2 regions of the Listeria grayi genome follow, and region 1 is predicted to be linked to the other one. Evidence: predicted binding sites of a transcription regulator. Region 1 holds the regulator's gene; the other holds the start of a gene.
The links. The regulator NrdR, encoded in region 1, represses ribonucleotide reductase genes. The targets are predictions, from matches to a motif close to AACACNATATATNGTGTT.
Positions count from the first base shown of each region.

Region 2: the regulator NrdR is predicted to act here: its motif matches at 4,310-4,327, upstream of nrdD (anaerobic ribonucleoside-triphosphate reductase).

Region 1 is NZ_LR134483.1:1,538,475-1,555,244, reverse strand. It holds gene polA (DNA polymerase I) at 1-966, shown strand, start outside; gene mutM (DNA-formamidopyrimidine glycosylase) at 988-1,809, shown strand; gene coaE (dephospho-CoA kinase) at 1,818-2,411, shown strand; gene nrdR (transcriptional regulator NrdR) at 2,480-2,944, shown strand; gene EL241_RS07540 (replication initiation and membrane attachment family protein) at 2,950-4,329, shown strand; gene dnaI (primosomal protein DnaI) at 4,339-5,262, shown strand; T-box leader at 5,313-5,537, shown strand; gene thrS (threonine--tRNA ligase) at 5,613-7,535, shown strand; gene yihA (ribosome biogenesis GTP-binding protein YihA/YsxC) at 7,625-8,212, shown strand; gene hemA (glutamyl-tRNA reductase) at 8,361-9,671, shown strand; gene hemC (hydroxymethylbilane synthase) at 9,668-10,603, shown strand; gene EL241_RS07505 (uroporphyrinogen-III synthase) at 10,596-11,318, shown strand; gene hemB (porphobilinogen synthase) at 11,315-12,298, shown strand; gene hemL (glutamate-1-semialdehyde 2,1-aminomutase) at 12,302-13,594, shown strand; T-box leader at 13,636-13,856, shown strand; gene EL241_RS07490 (valine--tRNA ligase) at 13,899-16,547, shown strand; gene EL241_RS07485 (bifunctional folylpolyglutamate synthase/dihydrofolate synthase) at 16,609-16,770, shown strand, end outside.
Region 2 is NZ_LR134483.1:317,601-334,370, reverse strand. It holds gene EL241_RS01635 (methionine ABC transporter ATP-binding protein) at 1-55, shown strand, start outside; gene EL241_RS01630 (methionine ABC transporter permease) at 52-714, shown strand; gene EL241_RS01625 (carbon-nitrogen family hydrolase) at 742-1,524, shown strand; gene nrdG (anaerobic ribonucleoside-triphosphate reductase activating protein) at 1,599-2,150, opposite strand; gene nrdD (anaerobic ribonucleoside-triphosphate reductase) at 2,143-4,296, opposite strand; gene EL241_RS01610 (ABC transporter ATP-binding protein) at 4,557-5,657, shown strand; gene EL241_RS01605 (DUF871 domain-containing protein) at 5,718-6,818, opposite strand; gene EL241_RS01600 (ROK family protein) at 6,806-7,744, opposite strand; gene EL241_RS01595 (glycoside hydrolase family 1 protein) at 7,760-9,130, opposite strand; gene EL241_RS01590 (helix-turn-helix transcriptional regulator) at 9,240-10,361, shown strand; gene EL241_RS01585 (MFS transporter) at 10,558-11,820, shown strand; gene EL241_RS01580 (hypothetical protein) at 11,838-12,074, shown strand; gene EL241_RS01575 (Crp/Fnr family transcriptional regulator) at 12,133-12,696, opposite strand; gene EL241_RS01570 (cyclic nucleotide-binding domain-containing protein) at 12,715-13,389, opposite strand; gene EL241_RS01565 (GNAT family N-acetyltransferase) at 13,694-14,131, opposite strand; gene yidA (sugar-phosphatase) at 14,238-15,053, shown strand; gene EL241_RS01555 (glycoside hydrolase family 1 protein) at 15,176-16,612, shown strand; gene EL241_RS01550 (histidine phosphatase family protein) at 16,655-16,770, opposite strand, start outside.

The sequences.
Region 1 (16,770 bases):
ACGGCTGCAGATGTTTTAGAAAGCCTCTCTGGTAAGCACCCGATCATTGATGAGATCCTGTTATATAGACAATTAGGTAAGATCCAATCCACCTATGTGGAAGGACTGCTAAAAGTGACTGATAAAAAGACAAGCAAAGTCCACACTCGTTTCAACCAAACACTGACACAAACAGGACGTCTGAGTTCTGTTGATCCGAACCTGCAAAACATCCCGATCCGCTTAGAAGAAGGCCGGAAGATCAGACAAGTCTTCGTTCCAAGCCATCCAGGCTGGAAAATGTTTTCTGCCGATTATTCGCAAGTAGAATTACGGGTGCTAGCCCACATTTCCCAAGATGAAAACTTAGTCTATGCCTTTAGAAACGATTATGATATCCATACGAAAACAGCTATGGATGTTTTCCATGTTTCGGAAGAGGAAGTGGACAGCTTGATGAGAAGGCAAGCGAAGGCAGTCAATTTCGGCATCGTTTATGGTATCAGCGATTATGGTCTATCGCAGAACCTTGGAATCACCCGAAAAGCGGCAAAAGATTTTATTGATCGTTATTTCGCTAGCTATCCAGATGTAAAAGTCTATATGGAAGAGATCGTCCGTTCTGCCAAAGAAAAAGGGTACGTGGAGACGATCTTGCATAGACGTCGCTATATTCCAGAAATCACCAGTCGTAATTTTAATGTCCGCAGCTTTGCTGAGCGAACAGCGATGAACACGCCAATCCAAGGAAGTGCAGCTGATATCATCAAACAAGCGATGCTACTCATGGATGAACGCTTAGAGTCCGAACAAATGGAAGCAAAATTACTGCTCCAAGTACACGATGAATTGATTTTTGAAGCACCGGAAGCAGAAATCGCAAAATTAGCCGAGATCGTTCCAGATGTTATGGAAAATGCCGTAGCACTTTCGGTACCGCTGAAAGTAGACAGTGCCCATGGCGACTCTTGGTACGATGCAAAATAAGTAGAAAAAGGGGTAACAGCAATGCCAGAACTACCAGAAGTAGAAAATGTCAGAACAACACTCGAACGCCAAGTTATCGGAAAAACGATCGATCAAGTGATTGTTCATGTTCCGAAAATGATTCACGGACTTCCGGCAGATGAGTTTGTCCATATGTTGGTTGGCCAAGAAATCGAAGCGGTAAGACGTCGCGGAAAGTTTCTGCTTTTCGACCTGACGGACTGCACGATTCTTTCACATTTGCGGATGGAAGGGAAGTTTCGCGTTTATCCCGAAACCGAACCAACTACGAAGCATACGCATATCATTTTTCATTTTACCGATCAAACTGAATTACGGTTCTTGGACGTCCGTAAATTCGGAACCATGCAAGTTGCCGCCAAGCATCAGGAAGAAACGACAAATTCTCTCCAAAAGCTCGGACCTGAACCACTTTCCGCTCATTTTGAGCTAGCTGCTTTTGTAAGTAAACTAAAAAAAACGACCCGCGCAGTCAAAACGGCTTTATTAGATCAAAAATTAGTCGCAGGAGTTGGCAATATCTACGCCGATGAGATCTGCTTTGAAGCAGAGGTGCTACCGATGCGGGCAGGAAATGAATTAAGCGATGCTGAAGTCGCTGCATTATATGAAGCCACCAAAAAAATCATTGGTATTGCAGTCGAAGCAGGCGGTTCCTCCATTCGAACTTATGAAAATTCACAAGGAAAGAAAGGGAATTACCAAGACTTTCTCAAAGTTTACGGTCGGACGGGGGAAAAATGTCTGCGTTGCGGCGGTACAGTGGAAAAAATAAAATTAAATGGACGCGGCACTCACTTTTGCCGGGGTTGTCAGAAGTAGGTGGAAGAATGAGTAAAACGATTGGATTAACGGGCAGTATCGCTACAGGAAAATCTGCCGTCAGCAAAATGCTTGCTGATAAACAGATTCCTGTCGTAGACGCAGATGTCGCTGCGAGAGAAGTTGTAAAAAAAGGTAGTGAAGGGCTAGCGATGATCGAAGCAACTTTTGGAGCTTCCTTTTTGAATGGAAATGGCGATTTAGACCGGGCAAAGCTAGGAGAACTGATTTTCCAAGATGAGACGCAGCGTGAAAAGTTGAACCAAATCACGCATCCACTAGTGCGAAAGTATATGTTGGAAAAACAACAGGAGTGGATAGCGGAAGGAGCACCATTGATCATTTTCGATATTCCGTTACTATATGAAAGCAAGCTGACCCATTTGGTCGATAAGGTCATCGTCGTCAAAGTGGATCCAGAAGTTCAGCTACAACGTTTGATGTCGCGCAATCATCTTTCCGAAAAAGATGCCAAGCTCAGGATCGCAAGTCAAATCTCGATTTCTGAAAAAGCGAAACTTGCCGATTATGTCATTGATAATAATGGTACGCTGGAAGAAACAGAAGCACAGCTGGATCGGATCTTGGCAGAATTGCGTTAAGAACAAATAGTCAGTCCGCCCGCATCATGGTATAATAAACACAAAAATGCTTTAAGGGAAGTGATAGCATGAGATGTCCCAATTGTAAATATAATGGAACACGTGTCGTAGATTCAAGACCAGCAGATGCTGGAAATTCCATTCGCAGACGAAGAGAATGCGAACAATGCGGGTTTCGATTTACGACATTTGAAAAAGTGGAAGAAAGTCCACTGATCGTAGTGAAAAAAGATGGTGCACGCGAAGAATTCGCGCGCGAAAAAGTCAGACGAGGACTCATTCGTGCTTGTGAAAAACGTCCCGTCAGTGCAGAACAGTTAGAAGAGATCGTAAACGAAGTAGAACGCGAGCTGCGTAACATTGGTGACAGCGAGATCTCTTCTGAATTGATCGGTGAAAAAGTCATGGATAAATTGGCGAATCTCGATGAAGTAGCATATGTGCGCTTTGCTTCTGTGTATCGGCAATTTAAAGACATCAATGTATTCGTCGAAGAATTAAAAGAACTGATGGAAAAAAATAAAGAAAGGTGAGCGCTTTGGCCGGATTTTGGATGGAATTACAAGCGATAGACAGCTATCAAGTAAAACTAAATGGTACATTTAATACGATCGATGCCAAAACACTCACGATGCTTTACCAACCCTTGATGGGAACAAGCAGCCTAGCGCTATACCAAACGTTAGCCGCAGAAGTAGAAGAGAACCGTCTTTGGACAGCAGAAAGCCGCTCTCACATGCAGCTCCTAAGCATGCTTCATGTAGGACTCGAAGAATTATTTGAAGCACGCTTGAAACTAGAAGGACTAGGGCTACTCAAAGTCTTTATGAAAGATGCGGACGACACCCGTGAATACGTGTACGAAATCTTGCCGCCACTTTCGCCAGCCCAATTTTTCGGGGATGGCTTATTGAATATTTATTTATTCAGCCAAGTAGGCGAAAAGCAGTTTAAACGATTACGCACATTTTTCTCAGATGAACCATTACCAGCAAACGATTATAAAGAAGTGACACGATCCTTCCAAGATGTTTTTGAAACTTTCAAAGGTACTGCGATTCCACCCGATGTTAACCATGTTGCTTCCGAAGTTTTTCAGAAAAGCAAACCGACAGTGATCCAATTAGATAAAAAAACATTCGATTTTGAAGCCTTTTATCAAATGCTTTCTCCGCAATTGATCACACGAGAACAAATCACGCCTGCTGTCGAACAAGCACTGGTGAAAATGCATACGATCTATGGCGCTTCAGCAGAAGAATTAGTGACTTACTTATATCGCGCGCTAGAACCGAGCGGCGATATCGATTTAGAATACTTACGAAAAATCGTTCGCAACGGCTATCATATCGAGACCGGCAGACTACCGGCCCTTAGCATGAAACAAAGCGCCCCACAAGAAAAAATATCAGAGCAGTCAGAACCGGCCAGCGATGAAGAAGCTTTGCAGATCTATTTGGAGAACATCACGCCGTTTCAGCTACTGGTAGACATTGCGGATGGAGCAAGACCCGCTGAGACCGATTTGAAAATCGTGGAAGAAGTAATGGAACAACAGCAGTTACCGACACCAGTCATGAATGTCTTGATCGAGTACGTTCTTTTGCGCCTTGATGGCAAGATCGCCCGTAACTACATGATGACGATCGCGGCACACTGGAAACGTAAAAAAGTCCAAACCGCAAAAGATGCGATGGAACTTGCTTGGGCTGAACACGAGAAATACAAGCGCCTACAGGAAGAAACCAAAGACAAGCCAACGAACTACTCACGCCGCGGCAATGGAAAGAAAGAAGTCCTGCCGGAATGGTTTGATAAAGAAACTGCAGAACCGACTGACAGCAAAATGACGAATAAAGAAAAGCAAACCTTGGAAGAACAGGTTCGCGAAATCAAAGAAAAACTAAAAAAGAGGTAGGTGAAAGAAATGGATAAAATCAATCAGACGCTAGGCAATCTCTTCGACGGACGTGATTTCGATGATCGTTATCAAAAACTGAAACAAGAAGTTTTGGCTTATCCGCGGGTAAAAACGTTTCTTGAAGAAAATAAAGACGTGCTCTCCGAACAAATGGTCAATCAAAATTTATCAAAGCTATATGAATTTATGACCGAAAATCAAAAATACGAAGAGAAACAAGAAACCATGATGCCGGGCTATGCGCCAAGATTATCCTTGAATGGCGAATATATCACTGTCAGTTATTATCCTACGAAGGAAAAAGTCGAAGCAGATAAAAGACGTGCGATCGAAAGACGGATGCGCTCTCTCTACATGCCGAAACAAGTGCTGGAAGCAGATCTCGAAGATTTTTTCACGGACGAAGAATCGCGCCAAGTCGCCTTGGTTGAAGCTTATCAATTTTTGAACAGCTACCCAAGTGCAAACGGTGAGCGTCTAAAAGGTCTCTATATCCATGGTAATTTCGGGACAGGAAAATCCTACTTGCTAGGAGCGATGGCGAAAGAGCTTGCCGTAAAAGGCATCTCATCAACGCTTGTCTATCTGCCTGAATTCATGCGTGAGATCAAACAGTCGATCTCAGATAATACCGTTGGCGAAAAGATCCAGTTTGCGAAAGAAACCGATATTTTGATGCTGGATGACATCGGTGCCGAAGCCATGACAGCATGGACCAGAGATGAAGTTCTCGGTGCGATCCTGCAGTTCCGTATGCAGGAAGAACTACCGACATTCTTTTCGTCCAATTACACCATGAACGAGCTGGAAAGCCATTTGATGTTTACCGGGAACGGAAATGAAGAACGATTGAAAGCAAGGCGAATCATGGAACGTATCCGTTATTTATCCAAAGAAGTCGGTTTGGAAGGCAAAAACAGACGCTATTAAAAAAAGACTTGAAAATTAGCCGATTGTAGCATATAATGCTTATCATATACTAACAAGTAACGATGAGGACAACCATTCTAATTGGTGATTACAGAGAAGGAGGGGTAGCTGCGAACCTCCGAATCGAAAATTAGAAATCGGACCACCTCTAAACTGCTGTCAGGAACGCTTTTGCAACTATTGACAGCCGGCTTGCCTCGTTATTGGCAACAAGAGTGAAGCTTTTTTAGCTTCAGAATCTTGGGTGGAACCACGAGCGTAAACTCGTCCCTTGAGCGTAGTAGGGGCGGGTTTTTTATTTTGCCTTCCTTTACTTACAAAATCTAAAACAAACAAAGGAGTCGATAAAAATGAAAATCACTTTCCCAGATGGTGCAGTAAAAGAATTTGATAAAGGAGTTTCTACTGCAGACATCGCCGCATCCATCAGCCCAGGACTGAAAAAGAAAGCCTTAGCTGGAAAAATCAATGGTGAATTGGTGGATCTGGCAACACCAATCGAAGAGGACGGAAAAATCGAGATCGTCACTCCTGATCATGAAGACGCCCTTGGCATTTTACGTCACAGCACAGCACACTTGCTTGCTCAAGCACTTAAACGCCTTTATCCCGACATCAAATTTGGAGTTGGACCGGCAATCGAAACAGGCTTTTACTACGATGTCGATACAGAAGAACCAATCAGTGAAGAATCTTTCCCAGTGATCGAAAAAGAAATGCAGAAAATCGTCCGCGAAAATCTGCCGATCGTTCGGGAAGTTGTCAGCCGCGAAGAAGCGATCAAACGCTTTGAAGCAATTGGCGATCATTATAAATTGGAATTGATCGAAGCGATACCAGCGGATGAAACGGTAACTATTTATTCACAGGGTGAATTTTTCGACCTTTGCCGCGGGATCCATGTCCCTTCCACAGGCAAACTACAAGTCTTCCAATTGCTTAATGTAGCCGGTGCATACTGGCGCGGCGATAGCAATAACAAGATGCTGCAGCGTATTTACGGAACAGCTTTCTTCGATAAAAAAGACCTAAAAGCTTTCTTGAAAATGCAAGAAGAAGCAAAAGAACGCGATCACCGTAAGTTAGGTAAAGAACTAGGATTGTTCGCGATCTCCCAAGAAGTAGGGCAAGGCTTGCCACTTTGGTTGCCGAAAGGTGCTACGATCCGCCGCGTGATCGAACGCTATATCGTAGATCGCGAAGAGCGTCTCGGTTATAGTCACGTCTATACACCAATCATGGCCAAAGTAGATTTTTACAAACAAAGCGGTCACTGGGATCACTATCATGAAGATATGTTCCCGCCAATGAAGATGGATAACGAAGAATTGGTTCTACGCCCAATGAACTGTCCGCATCACATGATGGTCTATAAAAATGACATCCACAGCTATCGTGAGTTACCGATCCGAATCGCCGAACTAGGCCTGATGCACCGTTATGAGATGAGTGGTGCCTTATCAGGATTGCAACGTGTTCGCGGGATGACATTAAATGATGCGCATGTTTTCGTAAGACCAGATCAAATCAAAGATGAATTCAAACGCGTGCTTGAACTTATCCTTGCCGTATACAAAGACTTCGACATTACAGATTATAAATTCCGCTTGAGCTACCGCGACCCTGAAAATACAGAAAAATATTTTGATGATGATGCGATGTGGGAAAAAGCACAAACAATGCTCAAAGATGCGATGGATGAAATGGAAATGGATTATTTTGAAGCAGAAGGCGAAGCAGCATTTTACGGACCGAAATTAGACGTCCAAGTAAAAACAGCGATTGGGAAGGAAGAAACACTATCGACTGTTCAACTTGATTTCCTTTTACCAGAACGTTTTGATCTGACTTATATCGGTGAAGACGGCGAAAAACACCGCCCAGTTGTTATCCACCGCGGTGTTGTTTCTACAATGGAACGCTTTGTCGCTTATTTGATTGAAGAATACAAAGGTGCCTTCCCAACTTGGCTGGCTCCGATCCAAATGCAGATCATTCCAGTCAATCGCGATGCTCATTTCGATTACGCTAAAGAAGTAGAAGACAAATTAGTCCGAGCTGGTTTACGCGTGGAAATCGATGACCGCAATGAAAAACTTGGTTATAAGATCCGCGAAGCGCAAACACAAAAGATTCCATACGCATTAGTCGTCGGCGATCAAGAGTCGGAAAACGGCACAGTCAATATTCGTAGATATGGTTCTAAAGATTCCGAAACACTTTCTGTAGATGACTTTATCAAACAAGTCGTTGCAGAAGTAAATAAATTTTAAGAAATGAGTCACTCTCCAAATAGGGGAGTGATTTTTTTTGCAATATCCGTTATACTTAGCAAAGAAGCTATTTGAAGTAGGGGGAAATTATGAACGTAAACAACGTTGAACTTGTAATCAGTGCCGTTTGGCAGGAGCAATATCCAGAAGGCGGATTACCAGAGTTCGCACTTGCAGGAAGGTCAAATGTTGGTAAATCTTCTTTTATCAATACGATGATCGGCCGTAAAAGTATGGCACGTATTTCATCGAAACCAGGGAAAACGCAGACCCTTAATTTTTACAACATTGAAGATACACTCTTTTTTGTCGATGTACCAGGTTACGGGTTTGCTAAAGTATCTAAAAAAGAACGTGAAAAATGGGGAGAAATGATCGAAACCTATATCACTTCCCGTGAACCGCTTCGGGCAGTGGTTCAAATCATCGATCTTAGACATAAACCGACAAAAGACGATGTTATGATGTATGAATTCTTAAAGTATTACGACATTCCAGTCATTATTATTGCCACAAAAGCGGATAAGATCCCACGTAGCAAATGGTATAAAAATGCCAAAGTCGTCAAAGAAACACTCGATTTTGATGCCAACGATAAATTAGTATTGTTTTCTTCTGAAACGAAAATGGGGAAAGAGGAAGCTTGGCAGCATATCGAATCATTTCTTAATCGCTAAAACTGCCCCTCCGTCCCTGAAATCTAATCAGCTGGGAAGGGGTTTTTTAGTTTGTCCGAATCAAAAGCAGATTCACAAACGGCGTATTTGGTTTCACAAATGAAAAGTGATAAAATAAACAATGAATTTAAATCTAGGGGGATTATCCATGTTCATACTCTCTATGGGGCTCAATTTTAAGACCGCTCCAGTAGACATTAGAGAAAAACTTTCCTTTATAGAATCAGAAGTGGAAATGGCGCAGATCACATTGCAACAAGAAAAGAGCATTTTAGAAAATGTGATCATTTCGACTTGCAATCGAACAGAGATCATTGCGGTTGTAGATCAGATACATACAGCACGCTTTTATTTGAAACGCTTTATTGCAGATTGGTTCCAAATGGAAATAAGCGCTGTGGAGCATTATCTTTATTTTTATGAAGATGGCGAAGCAATCAAACATTTATATGAAGTAGCAGCTGGATTAGATTCCCTTGTTCTTGGCGAAACACAGATTCTCGGTCAAGTAAAGAACGCCTTTGATACCGCGCATCAACTAGGCACAACGGGAACGCTGCTGAATCAATTGTTCAAAATGACGATCACATTTGCTAAAAGTGTGCACTCGCAAACTAAAATCAACGAAAATGCAGTTTCTGTGAGTTATGCAGCTGTGGAAGTGGCCAAAAAAGTACACGGTGATATCGCTGGAAAGCACTTCAGTATTTTAGGGGCTGGAGAAATGAGCAAACTGGCATTACAAAATATTGCTGGGCAAAAGGCGATCGATTTGACGATTTTAAACCGGACTTTATCTCGCGCAGAAGTACTTGCTGCCAAACATGGCGGGAAAGCAGCACCTATCGATGAACTGGGAGCTATTTTGACAGAAACGGATGTATTCATCAGTTCCGTGAGTGTGGCAGAACCGATTATTTCCAAGGCAGACATGGAAGCTTGGTTGGCTACTCGTCCAGAAAAAGAATTATTGGTCATCGACATCGGTGTGCCTCGAAATATTGCCGATGAATGTGCAGAAATTCCCAATTTGATTTTATACAATATTGACGATCTGGAGGGTGTTGTTTCGGCGAATACCGAAGAACGCAAACGAATCGTTGCCAAACTTGGAGTAGTGATCGAACAAGAAGTAGCCGCTTTCTATGAATGGCAAAAACAGTTAGGTGTTGTTCCAATCATTCGAGAGCTTCGTAACAATGCGCTTCAAATCCAAGCGGAAACAATGAGAAGCTTGACGCAAAAAATCCCTGGATTAACAGATCGGGAAGAGAAAGTGATCGGAAAACATATGAAGAGTATTATCAATCAGCTTCTCAAACAACCGATCTCTGAACTGAAAGAAATGTCTGCGGAAGAAGATGCAGCTTATAAATTAGATATTGCCAAACGAATTTTTCAAGTTGAAGCCACAACAGAAATGAGTGAAACAGAAATAGAAATGGGGAATAAACAGTGAAAAGCCAAATCGTTGTCGGCTCTAGACGGAGCAAACTGGCGCTAGTGCAGACCAATTGGGTAATAAACGAATTAAAAAAACATTATCCCACTATTGATTTTCGCATAGAAGAAATGGTGACAAAAGGGGATAAGATTCTAGATGTCACACTAAGTAAAGTTGGCGGCAAAGGGCTCTTTGTCTCCGAAGTCGAACAAGCATTAGTAGATAAGCATATTGATTTTGCTGTTCACAGTATGAAAGATGTTCCAGCGGTTATAGAAGAAGGTCTAACGATCGCAGCGATTCCAGAGCGCGAATCTGCAAATGACGTATTCGTCTTTAAAGAAGTCCATGATTTCGGTGATCTGCCAACCCAAGCAATAATTGGGACAAGTAGCTTGCGTCGTGCCTCGCAAATATTAGCAGAACGTCCTGATTTGCAGATCAAATTTATCCGCGGTAATATCGATACCCGGCTTCGTAAATTACGCGAAGAAGATTTTGATGCGATCATTCTCGCCCAAGCAGGATTAAGTCGCATGGGCTGGCTGGAAGACGATTCGCTTCGTATTCAAACGATCCCTGAAACGATTTGTCTACCAGCAGTTGGTCAGGGAGCATTGGCAATTGAATGCCGTGAAGAAGATAATGATACCAAAGATATCTTGCGCAGCATCCATCATGCGATCACAGCAAATTGCGTTGCCGCTGAACGCGCTTTTCTAAAGACATTAAATGGCGGCTGCGAAATACCGATCGCTGGTTATGCTACTCAATCTGGAAGTAAAGTATCTTTCAAAGGACTTGTTGGAACACCAGACGGCAAAGCGATCTGGGAAGCCGAACGAGTGGGAGAAGACGCGGATCAGATCGGCACAGAAGCAGCAAATGAGCTGCTGGAAAAAGGTGCTGGAGCATTGATCGCCTCGCTCCGAGATGAAAATGTCTAAAACATTCGTATTGACGAGGACGGCTGCTGATAATGAAAAATGGCTGCCCTATTTTCATGAGCTAGGAGTAGAAGCAGTGTCATTACCACTCATTGAAACCAAAGCGCTCCCTTTTCAAATTAAAAAGGAGTATGATTGGATTTTCTTTACAAGTGCGAAAGCCATTCATTACTTCGCTGAAAAATATGATCTAGCGGTCGTGACTGCTAAGATTGCGGTAATTGGAGAAAAAACGGCAGAAGCCTTAATTCGATATGGAAGAAAAGCTGATTTCGAGCCTTCCAGCTATGTGGCGGAAACGTTTTTAGAAGAATGGCTGCCTCAATATTCGGCTGACAAACGCATCTTGTTCCCGCGAAGCAGTTTGGCTCGGGAGGTTATTGCGAAAACTTTGCGTGAGCAAGGCTATTCGATAGAAGAAATAGATATTTATGAAACAGTTATACCTGCTTCCAGTTCGAACCTATTTGCAGCGCTGATCCAAACAGAAAAAGACTTTCTTTTTCTATTTGCCAGCCCCTCTGCATGGCATAATTTTGAAGCAATCTGCCAAACGAGGAACCAGTCCGTACAAGCATGGGAGTATGGATCGATCGGCCCGATCACTAGCCGGGCAATCGAGGCATCTGGTTGTTCTGTGAAATATCAGCCGGCAGATACTTATACGATGGAAGCGATGATTCAGGAAATAATGAGGGAGGAAAAGCAATCATGAACTATGATTTTGATAGACATCGCCGTCTACGCTCAAGTAGCGTGATGCGTGATTTAGTGAGAGAGACCATTTTAACGATGGATGATATGATCTATCCGATTTTTGTGAAAGAAAGCAATGAACCGAAAACGGAGATCCCTTCAATGCCAGGTATTTATCAATATCCTCTAAATGAACTAGCAGCGGAGATCAAAGAAGTATCGCAATTAGGTATAAAAGCCGTTCTTTTATTCGGGATCCCTAATGAAAAAGATGCGATCGGAAGTGGGGCTTTTCACACACATGGAATCGTGCAAGAAGCAACTCGGGTAGTCAAACAAACCGTTCCCGAAATGCTCGTAGTAGCAGATACATGTCTTTGCGAATATACAGATCATGGCCATTGTGGTGTTATCCAAGAAGGTCAGATCTTGAACGATGAATCACTGGAGTTATTGAAAAAAACAGCTGTCAGTCAAGTAGAAGCAGGAGCAGATATTATTGCGCCTTCTAATATGATGGACGGATTCGTCCAAGCGATCCGAGCAGGTTTGGATGAAGCAGGGTACTTCGATATTCCGATCATGTCTTACGCAGTGAAATATGCTTCCGCTTTTTATGGGCCATTCCGTGACGCCGCAGGAAGCGCTCCGCAGTTTGGGGATCGTAAAACGTATCAAATGGATCCCGCGAATCGCTTGGAAGCACTAAGGGAAGCGCAAAGTGACGAAAAGGAAGGTGCTGATTTTATTATTGTAAAACCATCACTTTCTTACTTAGATGTCATGCGCGATGTTAAAAACCAAACGAATCTACCAGTTGTTGCCTATAATGTAAGTGGTGAATATTCCATGGTAAAGGCAGCCGCTATAAATGGCTGGATCGATGAGGAAAGAATCGTTATGGAAATGTTGACGAGCATGAAACGCGCAGGATCTTCTTTGATCATCACATACTTTGCGAAAGATGTTGCTCATTATCTAAAGAAAGCAGGGATGTAATAGATGGCTAATTATTCTAAATCTAAATCTGCATTCAAACAAGCTATAGACATCATGCCTGGCGGAGTAAATAGTCCTGTCAGAGCTAACAAAGCAGTTGATGCCCCGCCAATCTTTATGGAAAGCGGAACAGGAGCCTATTTAACAGATATCGACGGCAATTCTTATATCGACTATGTTTTATCTTGGGGCCCACTTATTACCGGACATGCTAATCCCCTCGTAGTCGAAGCGATCACTTCTGCCGCGGCAAAGGGGACAAGCTTTGGCACACCGACCGAGATCGAAACAGAATTGGCAAAACTAGTGATTGAACGTGTCCCTTCGATCGAGATGATCCGAATGGTCTCTTCCGGCACTGAAGCAACGATGAGTGCTATTCGTTTGGCACGAGGCTATACGAAAAGAGAGAAAATCTTGAAATTTGAAGGTAGCTATCATGGTCATGGCGACTCCCTTTTGATCAAAGCCGGTTCCGGCGTCGCAACTTTGGGATTGCCCGATTCTCCAGGAGTAACGAAAAATCTAGCAGCCGATACGATCACAGTTCCCTATAATGATCTCGAAAGCACACGATTAGCCTTTGAAAAATACGGCGATCAGATCGCTGCTGTCATTGTAGAACCTGTTGCAGGAAACATGGGTGTAGTTCCGCCTATCGCTGGTTTCTTAGAAGGTCTCCGCGAATTGACTACCCAGTATGAAAGTCTGCTTATCTTTGATGAAGTAATGACCGGTTTCCGCGTAGATTATTATTCGGCACAAGGATATTACGTGGTCACTCCTGACATTACTTGTCTAGGAAAAGTTATCGGCGGCGGTCTGCCAGTTGGTGCCTATGGCGGTAAAAAAGAAATCATGGAGCAAATTGCCCCAAGTGGACCGATTTATCAAGCAGGAACTTTATCAGGAAATCCATTAGCAATGAATGCCGGATTTGCGACTTTGAAACAATTGACGCCCAATCATTACGATGTCTTTCGGTCACTGATCAGCCAAATGGAGGAAGGATTAAACTTGCTTTCAGAGCAATACGAAGTCCCAGTCCATATCAATAAAGCGGGGTCCATGTTGGGTTTCTTCTTTACAAAAGAAAAAGTCATTGATTTTGAAACAGCAAAAACAAGCGATTTAGAATTCTTCCGTCAGTATTACCGTGAAATGTTGGGCCAAGGGATCTTTTTACCACCATCTCAATTTGAAGGGATATTTATTTCCACTGCCCATACGGAAGCAGAAATCAATAAAACATTAAACGCGTTAGAGTATACATTTAAACAGCTAAAGAACAATTGACTAAATCACGCTAGTTTGCTAGAATAAAGGCAATTAAATTTTTAAATGCTAAGAAGAGGAAGAGTAAAATAGTGTTTTTCTCCAAGAGAGAAGGAAAAGCTGAGAACCTTTAGAAAAAACTATTTGAACGTAGCCTTGGAGCAGTTTTTCTGAACGAGCAGTAAGAAAAACCGGTGTGTGAAACATCGTTATCGTAATGAAGTGCTTACTTTCAAGTGAGTAAAAAGGTGGTACCGCGAATGATACTCTTTTCGTCCTTTTATAGGATGAAGAGAGTTTTTTTATTGAAAAAAGGAGGATGTTTATGTCAGAAAATAATGAAATAAAAATGCCGACAAAATATGAACCAAATAATGTAGAAGCAGGAAAATATGAATGGTGGAAAGAACAAAACTTCTTCCAAGCCAAGATCACAAAAGATAAACAAGCTTTTTCAGTTGTTATACCGCCACCAAACGTAACAGGCAAACTACACATCGGTCATGCTTGGGACGTTACCCTCCAAGATATTATTGCCCGGATTAAACGGATGCAAGGATTTGATACGCTATACTTGCCAGGAATGGACCATGCAGGTATCGCGACACAAGCAAAGGTAGAAGAAAAACTTCGCGAAGAAGGCGTTTCTAGATACGATCTTGGCCGTGAAAAATTCATTGATCAAGTTTGGGATTGGAAAGAAGAATATGCCGGCGAGATCCGCAAACAATGGGGAAAACTGGGCTTGAGCCTTGATTATTCCAGAGAACGTTTTACATTAGATGAAGGCCTTTCAGATGCCGTGAAAAAAGTTTTTGTAACGTTATATGAAAAGGAACTTATTTATCGCGGTGAATATATCATTAACTGGGATCCTGTTGCTAAAACAGCATTATCCGACATTGAAGTTATCCATAAAGATGTTGAAGGCGCATTTTATCACTTGAAATATCCGCTATCTGATGGATCGGGCTATTTGGAAGTTGCGACAACCCGTCCAGAAACGATTCCTGGTGATACAGCAGTGGCTGTTCATCCCGATGATGAACGCTATCAGCACTTGATCGGAAAAACGATTATTTTGCCGATCATGGACCGAGAGATCCCAATCGTAGCTGATGAATACGTAGAGAAAGATTTTGGATCAGGTGCTGTGAAAATCACTCCTGCACATGACCCTAACGATTTTGAAGTAGGTAACCGCCATGATTTGCCTCGTCTTATCGTGATGAATGAAGATGGTACGATGAATGCTAAATCTGGTAAATATGAAGGATTAGATCGTTTTGAAGCACGTAAGCAGATCATTGCCGATTTCAAAGAACTAGGATTATTCATCAAACAAGATAGCCATCTGCATTCCGTAGGCCATTCAGAACGAACAGGTGCAATTGTTGAGCCGTATCTCTCTAAACAATGGTTCGTTAAAATGGAGCCTCTCGCGAAACAAGCCTTAGATTTCCAAAAGACAGAGGAAAAAATCAACTTTGTACCACCTCGTTTTGAGAAAACATATGAAAACTGGATGGACAATATCCATGATTGGTGTATTTCAAGACAACTTTGGTGGGGGCATCGTATCCCGGCTTGGTATCATAAAAAAACAGGTGAACTTTATGTGGGGACCGAAGCCCCTGCCGATTTGGAAAACTGGGAACAAGACGAAGATGTACTCGATACTTGGTTCAGTTCTGGACTATGGCCTTTCTCGACAATGGGCTGGCCAGATACAGAAAATGAAGATTATAAACACTTTTTCCCAACAAATGTATTGGTTACCGGATACGATATTATTTTCTTCTGGGTTTCAAGAATGATTTTCCAATCGTTAGAATTTACAGGACATAAACCTTTCAATGATACACTTCTTCATGGCCTTGTTCGTGATGCAGAGGGACGGAAAATGTCTAAATCACTTGGCAATGGCGTAGACCCAATCGAGGTTATTGATAAATACGGTGCAGATTCCTTGCGCTACATGCTATCTACAGGGACATCTCCTGGTCAAGACTTGAAATTCAGCTTTGAAAAAATTGAAGCATCTTGGAATTTTATCAATAAAATTTGGAATGCTTCTCGTTTTGCTCTAATGAATATGGACGGCATGACATTTGAAGAAATCGATTTGAGTCATGTAAAAGAAGTGAGTGACAAGTGGATTTTAACACGTCTTAATGAGACGATCGAGTCAGTTACTAAACTTGCCGAACGATATGAATTTGGTGAAGTAGGACGGGTTTTATATAACTTTATTTGGGACGATCTTTGCGACTGGTATATCGAAATTGCTAAAATCTCACTTTATGGTGAAGATGAGCTCGCAAAGAAAACCACAAAATCGGTACTAGCCTATACTTTAGATCAAACAATGCGTCTTTTGCATCCGTTTATGCCTTTTGTGACGGAAGAGATTTGGCAAAATCTGCCACATGAAGGCACTTCTATAACAGTTGCTGAATGGCCAGTAGTAAAAGCGGATCAAATCGATAGAGAAGCTTCGGAATCCATGAAAGTTCTTGTAGAAGTGATTCGTGCGGTTCGAAACATTCGTGCTGAAGTAAATACACCATTAAGTAAGCCAATCGTTTTGCAGTTGAAACCACAAAATGAACATTACAAGACGATCCTAGAAACGAATCTTTCTTATATCGAACGCTTCTGTAATCCAGAGACCGTTGCGATTTCTTTTGATCTTGAGCCTTCCAATACAGCAATGACAGCTATTGTAACAGGAACAGAAATATTCTTGCCATTAGAAGGGCTAATTGACATCAATGAGGAAATCAAGCGATTAGAGAAAGAACTGGAGAAATGGAACAAAGAAGTTGCTCGTGTACAAGGAAAACTAGCAAATACACGTTTTATGGAAAAAGCACCAGAAAAAGTAATTGAAGAAGAACGCGCGAAAGAAAAAGACTATCTTGAAAAACGTGCAAAAGTAGAAGAGCGTATCCAAACGTTACAAGAGGCTTGATAAACTGGTCATATCTGTCAGTTGACGGATATGACTATTTTTTACAGAAAGTTGGGGATCAATGGTGAAATTCAATGATTACGAAGCAGCTATTGCTTGGATACATGGAACTCTCCGTCTGGGAATAAAACCAGGATTAGGACGAATGGAGTTTTTATTGGAGCGGTTAAACAATCCCGAACGGAGTAATAAATGGGTTCATGTAGCCGGCACCAATGGGAAA
Region 2 (16,770 bases), 1.2 Mb from region 1:
GATCGATTACTTGGTCAGTCAGCAAGTCGTTGTAGAGGAGGTTGAATTGCCATGAATGCTTTCATTGAAAACTGGGGACCTGTGATTTGGCAAGGTATCCTCGAAACATTGACAATGACGATCATCACACTCGTTATCGCAGTCATTATCGGTATTCCGCTCGGCGTGCTGCTTATTTTGACACGAAAAGGCGGACAAACAGAAAATTACTTCATTTATACGATTTTGAATTGGGTCATCAACATCTTGCGATCACTGCCTTTCATTATCTTGCTTTTCTTGATTTTACCAGTAACACGAGCAATCGTTGGTACTTCGATCGGTATCCAAGGGGTGATCTTGCCATTAGTCTTTTACACCGCTCCTTACATCGCACGTTTAATGGAATCTACGCTTTTAGAAGTAGACCGCGGTGTGATCGAAGCTTATCAGGCAATGGGGATCTCCACACCGAAGATCATTTTTTCTGTTATAATTCGCGAAGCCCGTTCCGGGATCGCACTCAGCCTTACCATCGCAACGATCGGCCTGATCGGTGCTACTGCAATGGCTGGTCTAGTCGGTGCCGGCGGTCTTGGAGCAATCGCTTATCAATATGGCTTCCAACGTTATGAGCCGACTGTGATGTATACCACCATCGTTATTTTGATAATTATGGTACAATTACTTCAATCATTGGGGAATTTATTGGCTCGTAAACTTAAAAAAGACTAAGATTTGGGAATCAAACTGGGGGAGAAAATAATGAAAATCGCATTATGTCAAACAGATGTCGCCTTTCGTGATCCGGATAAAAATTATCAAGCCATCGAGCAGGCAGTGATCGAAGCAGCAAACAGCGGCGCCGACATCGTGGTGCTTCCTGAAATGTGGAATACCGGCTATTGCCTTTCTGAGTTAGCAGACTTTGCCGACCCTAACGGTGACCGGACAAAAGGCTTCCTTATTCGCTTGGCATTGCAGCAAAAAGTTACTGTTATCGGTGGTTCCGTAGCAATTTCTGAAGAGGATTATTTCTCTAATATCATGTATGCTGTTGCTAAAGATGGCGACTTGCTCGCTTCTTATCGGAAAGTGCATCCATTTCAAGGTATGGATGAGCACATCTATATCAGACCTGGCAATAGCGCCAATCTTTTTCGGATCGGCGACCTCGCATGTGCTGGTTTTATCTGTTATGATATTCGTTTTCCAGAATGGCTGCGTAAACATGCTGCAAATGGTGCTGAAGTCCTTTTCGTTTCCGCACAGTGGCCCTCAGCGCGCATTACGCAATGGAAGCAACTGCTGATTGCCCGTGCGATCGAAAACCAAGCATTCGTCGTGGCCGTCAATCGTGTTGGTTCCGATCCTGCCAATCAATTCGGTGGTAATTCGCTGGTGATCCACCCTAGCGGTGAGATTATTGCCGAAGCCGACGATACACCGCAGAATCTTCTAGCAGAAATCAATTTGGCAGATGTAAAAAAAGTCAGAGAAGCCATGCCGGTTTTAGCAGATCGGCGACCAGAACTTTATTTTTAATAAAAAATCCTTCTATTGAAGACATCTATTTCAATCAAAAAAAGTGTTGGAAGCGAAATGCTCCCAACACTTTTTTAATTTAAATAACAGACCACTTCTCCGCTTGCCAGCGATTTTTGGACATCAATGATGCGCTGATTGCTGGAACCGCGAAAGGCAAGGTTTGGATCAAACTTGTCTTGCTCAAAACGGCCGTCTACGAGTACATCGATCAGTGATAACAGTTCTAATTTATCAGCTGATTCCTTCATCATTTCTTCCCAGGTATAGCCAGTCCATGACCAAATGTCTTTTTCATTGCCAAATCTAGCACGCATTTTTTTGACGATCGCAAGACAGGTCCCTGTGTTCAAAAACGGCTCCCCGCCAAGTAGTGTCAATCCCTGGACGCCTTCATGTGCCAAATCATTCAAGATTTTTGCTTCTAATTCATCGGTATATGGCACACCATATTTAAACGACTGTGCATAAGCGTTATAGCAGCCTTCGCAGTGAAACGGACAACCTGATACATACAGACTGCAGCGCACGCCCTCACCGTCTACAAAATTGAATCCTTTATAATCAGCGATATAGCCTCTGCTTAGATTATCGGATACCCATTCTTTTGGCTTTGGATTATTCATTGCGACCGATCTCCATGTGTTTCACCCGTTTGCTGATTTCCACATGTCGTCCATGTACCATTGGCCGTTTCATCGGATTGCCAAGATAACCGCAAGTCCGTTTGACGACATCTGCCTTTTCAGGATCATTGTTCCCACAAGAAGGACATTCAAAGCCTTCTTTGGTTGGCTTGAATTCTCCCTCAAAACCGCATTCATAGCACTTATCGATTGGCGTATTCGTACCTAAGTACGCAACGCGGTCGTAAGCATAGTCCCACACCGCTTCCAGCGCTTTCGTATTATGGACCAATTTTGGATATTCGCAGTAATGGATAAAGCCGCCAGAAGAATAAAATGGATATTCTTTCTCGAAATCGATTTTTTCAAATGGCGTGATTTTTTTGCGTACATCGTAGTGGAACGAATTTTGATAATATTCTTTATCCGTAATATCTGGAATGCTGCCATATTTTTCACGATCCAAGCGATTGAAACGATCAGTCAGACTTTCACTTGGAGTGGCATAAACACTGAACCAATAATCATATTTATCGCGCCAAGCATCGGCATATCCTTTCAGTTCCTTCACGATATCCAGTGTAAAATCCTTCGCTTCTTTATTAGTTTCCCATTTACCACCATAAAATGCTGTCGCTGCCTCATACAAGCCGATATATCCGATGGAAACGGTAGCACGTTTATTGGTAAACAGATCTTTGACAGATTCGCCGTCGTGCAGCCGTTTTCCGAATGCACCGTATTTGTAAAGAATCGGCGCATTTTCCGGCTGTGCTTGGCTGACGCGTTTCAAACGGAATAACAGTGCATCTTTCACGATCTGCATTTTTTCATGAAAAATTTTCCAAAAATTGTCTTGATCGCCTTCACTTTGGATCGCGATTCTCGGTAAATTCAATGTTACTACACCAAGATTATTACGACCAGCATTGATAAATTCACCGTTTTCATTCTGCCAAGCCGGTAAAAATGAACGGCAACCCATTGGTACTTTAAAGTCCCCTGTTATCTCGGTCAATTTATCATAGCTAAGGACATCAGGATACATTCTTTTCGCCGAGCACTGCAAAGCCAGTTGTTTAATATCATAATTGGGATCTTGCGCTTCTAAATTCACGCCGCGTTTCAATGAAAATACTAATTTCGGGAAAATCGCCGTATGTTTGTCTTTCCCTACACCGAGCAACCGGACTTTCAAGATAGCCTGCTGGATCTCGCGGGAGAAAAAGCTTGTCCCGAGACCAAATCCGAGCGTCACAAAAGGCGTTTGCCCGTTACTTGTATAAAGGGTATTGATCTCATATTCCAAACTCTGCATGGCATCATAAATATCTTTTTTCGTTTTTTCGTGGGCATATTCTTCTTGTTTATCGGCAACGACCCAATCGGCCGCTTCTTCTCTATGCTTTTTATAATTAAGTGCTGCATAGATCGCCAACACTTCATCGATTCTATCCACAGAACAGCCGCCGTATTGCGAACTAGCAACGTTTGCGATAATTTGAGCAATCTGAGCCGTAGCCGTTTGGATCGACTTCGGACTCTCCACATTGGCGTTCCCGATCGTAAATCCTTTAGAAAGCATTCCTTCAATATCGATCAGGCAGCAGTTCGTCATTGCATGGTACGGGCTGTAGTCCAAATCATGGAAATGGATATCTCCCTTTAAATGTGCATTCGCTACATGTTTCGGTAGCATGAATTTCAATGCGTAACTCTTTGCCACTGCCCCAGCTGTCAAATCTCGTTGCGTATTAAAAACGGTGGCATCTTTATTTGCATTTTCATTTACGACAGAAGCATCTTTATTCAAGAGCTTTTCCACACTTTTTGTCATATCGGTAATGTTGTCGCGTTCACTGTCGCGATCATGGCGATATTCAATGTAAGCTCTTGCTACGTCTGGGTATTCGGATTTCATCAGCACATTTTCTACGGTTTCCTGAATCTTCTCGATCGTCAAGACAGTATCGTTTGCCAATTCATTCACAATGTTTTTTAAAAAAACGTCTATTTGATTTTCAGCATCTGTTTCCTGCGCATTCATCGCCGCCAAAATAGCTTTTCTTATTTTCCCTGGGTCGAAATCGACTTGTCTTCCATCACGCTTTTCCACTACTTGCTGCGTTTCTTTTTCTGTATACATCAAAAAGCCTCCAATCACAATATGTAGTACCTACAATTAAATACTAACACGAAATCCTGTATTTTTCTACCAGTAAAATGATTTCTTTTTTATCAGATAGTTTACAATAATAGCTACATTTTTCTTCTTCCAAAAAGAAAATAACTCTCTTTTAGAAGATATGCCCAAAAAAAGCCCCCATTTTTGTGCAACGTGACATTTCCTAATAAACCGCTTTCATTTATACTGAGAACTATCATAAGAAGAAAGAGGCGAGTCGTTTGGCACAATTATCCTTAGAACATATTTATAAAATTTATGACAATAAAGTAACTGCTGTATCAGATTTTAATTTAGAGATCGATGATAAAGAATTTATCGTTTTTGTTGGTCCATCTGGTTGTGGTAAATCTACTACACTTCGGATGATCGCCGGATTGGAAGAGATTTCTAAAGGAACGCTTAGTATCGATGGAAAGGTAATGAATAACGTTGCGCCTAAAGATCGTGATATCGCGATGGTTTTCCAAAACTATGCGCTATATCCGCATATGACAGTTTTTGATAATATGGCTTTCGGATTGAAATTAAGAAAGACGCCAAAATCAGAAATCAAAGAGCGTGTCGATCATGCAGCAGACATTCTTGGCTTGACGGATTATTTAAAACGGAAGCCAAGCGCGCTTTCCGGTGGTCAGCGCCAACGTGTCGCATTAGGTCGTGCGATTGTCCGTGATGCAAATGTTTTCTTGATGGATGAACCGTTGTCCAACTTGGATGCCAAATTACGTGTTCAAATGCGTGCAGAGATCACGAAATTACATCAGCAATTAGATACAACAATGATCTACGTTACCCATGACCAAACAGAAGCGATGACAATGGCTACGCGGATCGTCATCATGAAAGACGGCGTCATCCAACAAGTCGGGGCGCCAAAAAACGTGTACGATCACCCGATCAATATGTTTGTTGCCGGCTTTATCGGTAGTCCAGCAATGAATTTCTTCCACGGCCGTCTGGAAGGCAAAAACTTTATTACTGATAATTTCACGATTGTTGTCCCGGAAGGCAAGCTTAAAGCCCTTACTAGCAAAGGCTACGATGGCAAAGAAATCATCTTCGGTATTCGTCCAGAAGATATCCACGACGAACCGATCATGATCGAAGCAAATCCTGGCTATACATTCCAAGCTCAAACGATCGTTGCAGAATTGACTGGTGCGGAATTCCTGCTGCATAGCAAAGTCGGCAATGAAGAATTCGTCGCTCGCGTTGATTCCCGCTCGAATCATCAACCATTTGAAGAAATCACATTAGCATTTGAAATGACAAAATCTCACTTCTTTGACCCAACAACAGAAGAAAATATTACGGAGTAAATAACGAAAAACGCTCGCCAAAAGATAGCTTGATGCTATCCTTGCCGAGCGTTTTTCTGTTTAGCTATGGCGTAAATCTGTAAATGTAAATTGATCAAATGGTTTTAATCCATCTAATAGCGGTAGATATTCTGGCGCGATTTTCCCGATCTTATTGATTCGCGGATCATTTGGACGCGATTTCAAAGCGATCTGGACTTCTCCCTTGTATTGACCGTATTCTTGATTTAAGAGTAAGATATCGCCTCTTTCGATTGGTTGGTTCTCATTATTAACTGGCAATTCATGCTTGTAATATTTCAAGCGTGTCATAGAAGAGCGGATCATATAACTGGAATAATCGCCTCGATAAGTATGCAGCTCCTCAAAAATGATTTTTTCTTCTAATTCTGTCAGATCATTTGCAGGAAGAATACCAATTGGCGTCACAGCTGCATGGAAAGCGCTGGCTGCTTGCTTTAATTCTGTATCACTGGCGTAGGCATTCCCAATAATAATATCGTCTACCGCCTCCAAACTCTTCATATGCGCGACTTGGATGGCTAACGGCAGTCGACGATGTGTTTCCAACGTGCATAGTCCTTCCTGCAGTGGCCACGGGCCGATCTCTGCCTGTTGTGACGTTACAAAAGCCGCTGTCCGAAGCTGATAGGCTTGGAATTTTTTACTACATGCGAGAAAGTAAGCTTCCTCTAAGCCCGTATATGCTTGCGGAAAAAAATTGTGCGAACCGATCAAATGAGATCTGCGAGGGTGATGATCCATGATCAGATCCAAATAATGATTGTCATTGCTCATATTGATCTCTATCAAAAAACCATATTCATTTTTCGTCAGCAAAGCTTCTTCTTTCCCAGTAAATCCCATATCAAGACGAATCCCCGCTATTTTCCAATCCTCAAAGTATCCCAAGTCTTGTGGTTTGATTCCCAAAACTTCAAAAGTACGGGGATTGACGTCTAAAATAGTTTCAAATCCTAATCCATGCGCTTTGATAGTCGTTTTCTTGATCCGCTCGATATGCGTTGGATCAGGTTCACCAAAAAGCAGTAGATTAATGAATAAGCGTGTAAAGCCATATTCTTTGGCGCGTTCTAAATAAGCAACGTCTGCTTCATATGCTGTCTTCTCCGGATATAAACTAACTCCTAATTTACCCAATTCCATTCCTCCTTGTTTTCTTGAATATAGTGGTAAACGGCTCCTAATATTCCAGCACTGTTGCGAAATTTACAAGGAAGGATCTCCGGAGCGCCGACTGCGGAAACATCTGTATAACGCGTAAACAAGTCATCTACTGCTTGCTTCACGTTCGCCATTATCTCTTCATTGGCACTCACGCCACCACCGATCAAAATCCGCTCGGGATCATACATCACAGTGATATTCAAGATCGTCACTGCTACATTTTGATAAAATTCATTGAAACTCTCTTGAGCGATCCTCCCACCCGACTTTGCTTCTTTCAAGATTGTCGGGATATCGGTCTGCCAATCAGCTAGGTTAAAGACGCCCTTTTTAAAATTATAGATTCGGCAGAGACCTGCGACTGCTCCGGCAAAAAAGCTGACGGATTCATAACCGACTGGGCGAGTATTTCCCCGCCCCAATAGTGAAATACCGACTTCCCCAGCTGCACCGGTTCGTCCAGTCAAAAGCTGGTCATTCAATACAACAGCGCCGCCAACTCCTGTTCCTAATGTCAGACAAAAGTAATTTTTTATATTCTTCCCGTGTCCCAGCCATTTCTCAGACAAAGCCGCGGCATTCGCATCATTGATCACTTGAACGCTTGCCCCTGTCATTTTTGTCAATTCTGCTTGGATATTACGCGATTTGAATCCTGGGATCGCTCCTGCTGTGAGCATTGTTCCATCCTTTGAAATAACGCCAGGAAGACTGATCGCCACTTTGTCGATTCCTTTTCGCTGATAACCAGCTATGATCGCCGTCAATTTTGCCAGCAGACCTTCTGGATCTTCCCGCTTCGTCGGCATGGATTCTTGCTCCAGAATATTTCCATCTGCATCTACTAAACCGAATTTGATAAAACTGCCGCCAATATCGATTCCTACATATTTCTGCATGTCGCATGTCCTTTCTTATTTAAGATCTTGTCCACCCGTCCGAATCACCTTGTTATACCAGTAAAAACTGTCTTTTTTGTAGCGTTTCAGTTCTTTTAAATCAAAATCGGAGCGGTCCACATAGACAAAGCCATATCGTTTTCGAAATCCTTCGTGCGTACTTATCAAATCAATAGCGCTCCACGGGCAATAGCCGAATAGCTCGACACCTTCCTCGATCGCTTGTTGCATTTGCTCGATGTGGCTGCGTAAATAATCGATTCGATAATCATCATGGATCTTGCCATCTGCTGTTAATTCATCACGCTGCCCCAACCCATTTTCCGTGATGATCAGTGGAAGACGATAGCGGCTATAGATCTGGTGAGCGGTGTTGCGCAGCCCGACCGGATCGATCGGCCAATTAGCAAATGTGGTAGTTTGCAGATGTTCATTCTTTTCGCCCTTAAAAAACCCAGGAATCGCAAAGCTGTCTTGCTGATCCTTAGCTGCACTCTCCTTCCCATCACTAGCCGAAACGGTAGAGGAGTTATAATAATTGAAGGCGATAAAATCAGCTGTATTTTCTTTCATGACTTGGCGATCTTCCGCTGTGATCTCCGGCACTGCATCTAATTTTTCTAAAATCCGCCATGCCATGTGATTGTATGTACCAAAGACTGCCGCATCTAAAAACAGCCAGTTTCTAAAAGCACTAAAATATTCGGCTGCCAGCATATCTTCTGGTCTTTCTGTTTTTGGATACACACAGGAAATATTCGGTGCCGGTCCTATTTTCCCCGGATAATTCCCTTCATGATAAAGCTTCATTGCCCTTGCTTGTGCCACTAACATATGATGGTTGCCTTGAAAAGTATCCTTCCAAGAAGTTTTATTTCCCTCCAGCACTCTACTGGCAAAAACAAGCATGTTTTGCTCATTGATCGTCTGCCAATAAGTCACGCGATCCCCGAAATTATCAAATAAAACCTGGCAGTACTCGGTAAACGCATCGATCGTTTCCCGATTTAGCCAGCCGCCCTTTTCATGCAGTGAAGCCGGTAAGTCAAAGTGAAAGACTGTCGGAATCGGTTCGATATCGTTTGCGATCAGCTCGTCAATCAGATCATTGTAAAATTGGATGCCTTTCGGGTTTACTTTCCCATGCGGCATTATACGTGTCCAAGCGATAGAGAAGCGGTATGCTTTTAACCCCAGCTCCTTAAACAGCGCGACATCTTCTTTATAGTGATGGTAATGATCACTGGCGATTTTAAAATCCGTCGTTCCTTCAAACGGTGGACGAATATCTTGAACAGAGGCTTCCTTGCCATCTTCCTCCCAAGCACCCTCCACTTGATAGGCACTGGTGGAAGCTCCCCATAAAAAGTTATCTTTGAATGTCATTGTATTCAGACCCCTCTCCTAATAATACTTTCATTATATAGATAAAAACGCTTTCAATATATCAAAAAAATTGGTATTATATTAAAAAATTATGTATGGGGCGATTTTTATGAAAGCATTCTTATTAAAACTGCAAGCTATTCAATCCTTATTGGACTTCCCTTTTGTAATTTTATCGGAAGATCAATGCGTCTATCAGAAAAACATTACAAGTATCTTAGAAATCGAACAGATCAATACACTCGTTAAAAACACTGACATTTCAAAAGATATCTTGGTTTTCCATACCAAGAAAGCAACCTATTTATCTTTTCTTTTTCAAAGCAATAAAATCTCCTATCATTTCGCTAGCCTGTTTCCCAAAGCATTTTTCGATAAACAACAATTGATCGCCTATCAACAAGATCCCGCTTCACTCGGCAATGATCCAGAAAAGAAAAAACTATTAGATCTTATTCATTTGATTTATTACGCACTTGTTCCAGATAATGATCCAACAATACGAACTGCCAGCACTGAAGCATTCCCAGCACCAAAGCTTGAGCGTGAGCGCTTGGAAGAGCCTAATTTCTCCGATAGCTATGAATTGGAAAAAATATTGATCAATCAATTGAAAACTGGCGACGCAGTAAGTATCCAGCGCATTTTAGATAAATTTGACCGCGCTGGCGACCGTCAAGTAATCGATTTGAAAAGTGTCGAGCAAAAGAAATACATTCTTGTCAGTATGATCACTTTGATCACTCGAGCATCGATTTCTTTTGGCGTTGCTCCTAATACCGCCTATCATTATTCCGATGTTTTCCTACAAGAGATCCATTTGCTGAACAAACATGAGCAGTTTCGCCCACTGGCTGAAAAAATGAATATCACGTTCCAGCTATTGATCCAAAACAAGCAAAAGCGGTTTGATTCCAAAGTCGTTAATGATTGCATTGATTATATCCAACAGAATATTTATGAAAAAATCACTAATGCCGATCTAGCAGAATACACCGGATATAACCGTAGTTATTTATCAACTGTTTTTTATGAAAAAACCGGTCAAACGATCCGCTCCTTTATCCAAGAAATGAAAATCGAAGAATCAAAGTATTTATTGCAGCACACCGACATGACATTGCAGGATATTACTTCTAAACTAAATTTCAGCAATCAAAGCTACTTCAGTAAACTTTTTAAAGATCAATCTCATATGACACCAAAAGAATTTCGGCTAACGCTTTTATAACTGGTCGATCCAGTATCGACTGGAATCTTTCAAGTTTCTAATTTCTTTAATAAAACACTGGATTTTCTATTAGAAATCTCCTCGTTTTTGCTATAAGCTATTTTTGATAATCGTCACTCGCACATCAAAATCGGTATTCTTTGCTGGCCATTTTGTAAGCGCTTGATTTTATTAAATTTAGAAATGAGGGGAACCTATGAAAACAAATTATAAACGTTTAGTAACTGCTGTCATTATCGGCTATACATTCCTTTCTGTCGCACTTCTTACGCCGGCGCTTGTATTATTAAGCGTTCGAGTTATCAATCTTGATCCAGAGAATTACACGACAACATTTGGTCTATGTTCCGCCTTTGGTACTGTATTCGCTATTTTTGGTCCTCCGATCGGCGGCGCTCTTGGCGACCGAACCAGACTTGCATTCGGTCGCCGAAAAACGTGGCTGGTGATTGGTGGGGTGCTTGGAGCGATCGGCATGCTGCTAATGGGGCTGAGCCATTCGATTCTCTATGTGATCATCGGCTGGATCATCGTGCAATTTTTCTATAATATCGCAGGCGCTTCCTTTGCGGGATTGATGCCCGACCAAGTGCCTGTCTCCAAACGTGCTTCTTACTCCGGACTAATAGGCATCGTTCAACCATTGGGCGTATTGATCGGTATGATCTTGGCGGCATTGCTAAATAAAGATTACCCCGCTTTCCTATGGATTCTACTTGCGGTCATGGGAATCGCCGGTCCAGTTATTACATGCCTATTGATTCGAGATACACCAGCTAATCCTGTCCCTCATGCTAAAAAGTCATTGATTCGAACTTTATCCTCTATTTATCCTAGTCCGCGAAAATACCCTAACTATACCAAAGCGATTTTTCTTAAAATCTTTGTTTTGATGGGATATGGAAGTACCGCTTATTTGACTATCATGTTGGCCAAGCGGCTTGGTATGTCTGGTGATGAAGCAGGACATGTGGTTTCTTTGATCAATATCGCTGCTCTCTTTTTTACTGCCATGATGAGCATTGTCGGCGGCATATTGAGCGACAAATTCAAAAAACAACGTCCTTTCATTTGCATGGGAGCGATCTTTATTATCATTGGACTTCTGTTTGATATGATGGCAACTTCTATACCGATCGTAGTCATCGGATCCGTTATGGTCGCTCTAGGTTTTGGCTTATTCAATTCCTCTGATGCCGCACTTGTAATGCGCGTACTACCAAACATGGATAATGCTGGTAAAGACGTTGGGATTATGGCATCGGCTAATAACCTACAAGGCGTGCTGATCCCAATGCTCGCTCCCATGCTCCTTGGAATCGGCAGCTGGTATGCGTTTTTTGGTGGAGTTTCAATCTTTGTGATCTTGGGGATCATTATTTTGTATACTATTCCTGAAGATCCTCGCTATAAAGCATCTCTAGAGGAACAAACGATAAAAGAAGTTATTGTGAAATAAAAAGGGGGACTTATGATATGGAAACAAAGAAAATCTATATCGATCCGGAGAAATTTGCCTATCATGTTATTGCGGGATTTCAGCCAGAAGAAAATAATGATGTTGCTGCTAGTAAAATGATGCTGACTCGCTATCTTACTGCCTACTATCTGATCGAGCAGTTCAACCAGTTAGAAGAAGCGCAATTTAATACCCTCAACAATATCGATTATAATAAAATATTGACGTTTTTAGGTACTATCAAATTCCATTGATGATTAGAAGAGAAAAACCGGAAAGATCGATTATCTTCTCGGTTTTTCTCTGTTTTCACTAGTTGTTTTTGACCATTTCTTTCTCTATCCACTTCTCCCAGAATAAAATAATCCATTTCTGCCTAGTAGCTTCTAGCAGTCCAACCTTGCAGAACCGCTTCAAAATAACATTCAAATATTCCCTTGTAACGAAGGTATACTTCGCGATCTCCTCTTGCGTAAAAATCGCCGGGATCGTACAGCTGCTATCTTCCTTGATTCCGATTTCTTCCCCAACTTGAACAAAAAAATCTTTAATTCGTTCTTCTGCCGACAATGACATGATCTTGATCTTATTTTCAATCTTTTTCATCACAGCTTGTTCTGCTTCTTTTTTCAACATATCGTATGATTGCAGGATAAATGTATCCCCAATCTCCAATAAGACAACATTCCCTTTTGCTTTATAATGAAAAATCGGACACAAAAATTCTGCATCGTCAAAAAGGATCTCACCCTCTTTGATGATGTTGATGAGCTGATCACTGGTATGGCGGACTATCATTCCCTCCACGATCATAAAATTACCTGTTTCGCAGATTTCTTGATTATTTTTATAGACCTTCAATTTGTTGTTTTTCATTTTCATTCGCCTCACTTTTTATATAATCGGAGATACTTCAGTGTTTCTATCTGTGGCATGATGAAATGCTTCGATGTCGTGGATATACCAGTAACTTTCATATTGGCTCAGCAATTCTTGCCGCCGAAAAAGATTCAGCGTCTCTGCAACGATTCCGCGGGAACAGCAACAATACGAAGCAATCAGCTGGATCGTTAAAAACTTAGGTAGCAGCACCCCCTGCTCCGCTTTCTTCCCAAATCTTCTGGCGGCTTCTTTTAAAAACAGCGCAACTCGATCGCCGCATGAAAAATCAAATTGCCGCTCAAAATAATATCTGTTTATCAAGCTCTGTTCCAAAATATAAAACAATAGGACAGAGAGTACTTCCCCTTTTTCCAGGACATCAATAACTTCATTGGCATCTAATTCAATAACTTCACTGGCTGTAAGTGCAATGATCTCAGAATCTATCGTTCGATAAAAATATTCAAATAGTACTGTGCTGTCATCCAGAAATTCTACTCCCGTTTTTTGTCTTCCACCGACTTTTCGGATAAAGACTCCTTCTGAAACGATATACATTTTCTCTTTTTGCAAGTATAGACGGTTTCTTCTCTTGTACCGGATGGCTTTGCCTCTAACTTTATGCAGAATATATTCGATTATACTTTTATCGGCGGTAATAAATTGCTGCATCTCAAAAAAGTCCAACTATTATCAACCCCCTGCATCTATATTTCTATCTTACAGATAGAACATGGGCTGCGATAGACTTGCGTTTGCTCAAAACAAGCAAGTGGCAGGGGTTTCGCCATATATTTTTCATATTTTAAAAAGTAGGTAATCGCTATGAAATTGCTTTTTTGGCTCAAAATCAGCATTTTAACCATTTATTTATCCATTTTATAAAAGAAATTTGTTTTTTTGACTTAAAAATTACAAATTTTTATTGCACAAACGCCGCATTTCTTGCATAAAAAAAAGCCGGGAATTTCTCCCAACTCTTTTAACGATATCAAACTGTCAGCTGAAACGTTACGATCTCTGCATCCGTTTTTACTTGATAACCAATATGCGTAAGAAACGCTGCTGCCTCTGTCTCTGTTTTTGCAAGTTTGATCTGCAATGCATTTGCTCCGCTATCTGCTGCCCATTCTGCGATTGTTTGATTCAGCAAACGGCCCAACCCTTGTTTCTGTACTTCAGGAGCGAGCGCAAAGCTATCGATCGTCCATACTTTATCGGCAGGCGTATCAGCAGTTATGAAAAGCAGACCTACTGGGTTTTCGTCGTTGTCCTTGACAGCGATGATAAATTCATTGCGGTTATCTGCTTCTAGCGCCTGTTCGATCGCCGAAACTCTTGCCTTGTCCAGCTCTAATTGTTCATTGATCGTTTCAAAAATAGCTCTTGTTTGGTTGTTTAAAAATTGAATATGATAATGCCACTTCATTCTTTCACTCTTTTCTTCCAGTTTCCTCCATCTTGACACAAATCACATTTAGTTTCAATATCTATGCTATACTAGAGGAGAAATTTAGTAAAAAGGGGTTATGATAGTGTATAAATTAGTAGCAATCGATATTGATGGAACCTTGCTGAATGATGCTCATGAAATTACAACGGAAGTAAAACAAGCGATCCGCAAAGCAAAAGCGATGGGTGTAAAAGTCGTTCTTTGTACCGGTCGTCCGCTTGTTGGCGTGGCCCAGTATCTAAGTGATCTGGAACTTCGCGAAGAAGGCGATTATGTCATCACTTTTAACGGCGCCCTCATTCAAGACACCTTTACAAAAGAAGTTATTTCTCATTTGACGCTGACAAAAGAAGATCTGGAAGAAATTTATCAAACTAGTAAGGATATAAACTTACATATGCATTTCTTTGATGATAAATTCATCTACACACCAAATCGTCATGTCGGTAAGTATACGATCGTTGAAGCTTACCTAACGAATAGTCAGCTCTTGATCGAAGACATTGAGAATATCCCCGAAGACTTTTTGATGTCGAAGGCGATGTTTATCGATGAAGGCCCTACGCTAGAAGCAGGTATTGCGAAACTCAGTGATGAATTCCGCGAGAAATACAATCTAGTCCGCAGTGCTTCTTTCTATTTGGAAGTATTGAATAAACAAGCGAGCAAAGGCAACGCTGTCAAGCTGTTAGCAGAAACACTTGGCATCAAACAATCCGAAGTCATCGCTATCGGCGATCACGAAAACGATACGACCATGATCGAATACGCCGGTCTGGGCGTTGCGATGGGAAATGCCATTCCTGCTATTAAAGAGTTGGCTAACCATGTAACGACTACCAATAACGAAAGCGGCGTAGCCAAAGTATTTGAAGACTTTATTTTGAATAACGACTAACCAAAAAAACAAGAAAAAGCGGTTTCCCGTTTTTTTCTTGTTTTTTTTTAGTTTTTTGCTGTCTTTTTAAAAGATTATACTTTAAAATTAAATAGTAAATATTTTTAATGGAGGTTAATGAGATGGAACATGTAAATCGAACAAGTTTCCCCAAAGATTTCCTATGGGGCTCGGCTTCAGCAGCTTATCAAATCGAAGGCGCTTGGGACGAAGACGGCAAAGGGCCTTCTGTCTGGGATAATTACGTCCGCATCCCAGGTACTACTTTTGAAGGAACAAACGGTGATGTTGCAGTCGATCATTATCACCGCTACAAAGAAGATGTACAGCTGATGGCTGATATGGGCCTCAAAGCCTACCGTTTTTCTGTCGCTTGGTCACGTATCCTGCCTACTGGCAAGGGAGAAGTCAATGAAGCAGGCATTGCTTTCTACGACAACTTGATCAATGAGTTGATCAAACACCACATTGAACCTGTCTTGACACTTTATCACTGGGATATCCCGCAAGCATTATTTGACGAATATGGCGGCTGGGAATCGCGTCAAGTGATCGATGACTTTACCAATTATTCGAAAATTTTATTTGAACGATTCGGTGACCGCGTGAAATACTGGGTTTCTCTGAATGAGCAAAATATTTTCGTTGGAATGGGTTATGGCACTGCTCTTCATCCGCCAAAAGTACAAGACATGAAGCGCATGTACCAAGTCAATCACATTGCGAACCTAGCAAATGCAAGCGTTATCAATGCTTTTCATGAGATCGTGCCAACTGGTAAGATCGGTCCAAGTTTTGCATATACGCCGCACTATCCTGTGGACACTGATCCTAAAAATGTCCTTGCTGCCGAAAATGCCGAAGAATTGAACAGTTATTTCTGGATGGATGTCTATGCCAATGGTCGTTATCCTTCCAGCATTCTGAAAAACCTGCAAGAAAAAGGGATCGCTCCCCAAATCGAAGACGGTGATATGGAACTGCTTCGTTCTGCCAAGCCGGACTTTATGGGTGTGAACTATTACCAATCCGCAACGGTCGCTCACAACCCGATCGACGGCGTCACACAAAGTTCTGAAATGAATACCACCGGTAAAAAAGGAACTTCCAAAGAAACAGGAATCCCAGGTGTTTATAAAAAAGTCGTCAATCCTTATGTGAAAACGACGAACTGGGATTGGACGATCGATCCTGAAGGCCTTCGCATTGCCTTGCGCCGCATCAACAGCCGCTATGATTTGCCGATCCTGATCACGGAAAATGGTTTGGGTGAATTTGATAAACTGGAAAATGGCAAAATCAATGACAGTTATCGGATCGACTATCTGCAAAATCACGCAAGTGCGATCCGCGATGCTATCAGCGACGGCGTTACGGTACTTGGCTACTGCACATGGAGCTTCACTGATCTACTCAGCTGGCTGAACGGCTACCAAAAGCGCTATGGTTTCGTCTACGTCGACCGCGATGTCTCCGATGATGCGCCGATGACACGTATTCCGAAAGAAAGTTATTATTGGTATCAACATGTGATCGAAACAAATGGTGAGGAACTATAAGTTAGAAAAAAGCTTGAGACAGAAAAATGTCTCAAGCTTTTTTTATACTAAATGCTCCACCTGATTAAGCGCCTCGACCTCATACTTGCCGTCTTCATAGCAGACAACACTTACGCTCGTATTCAAGATGCGGGCAGCTTTTGTACGATAATCCTCTA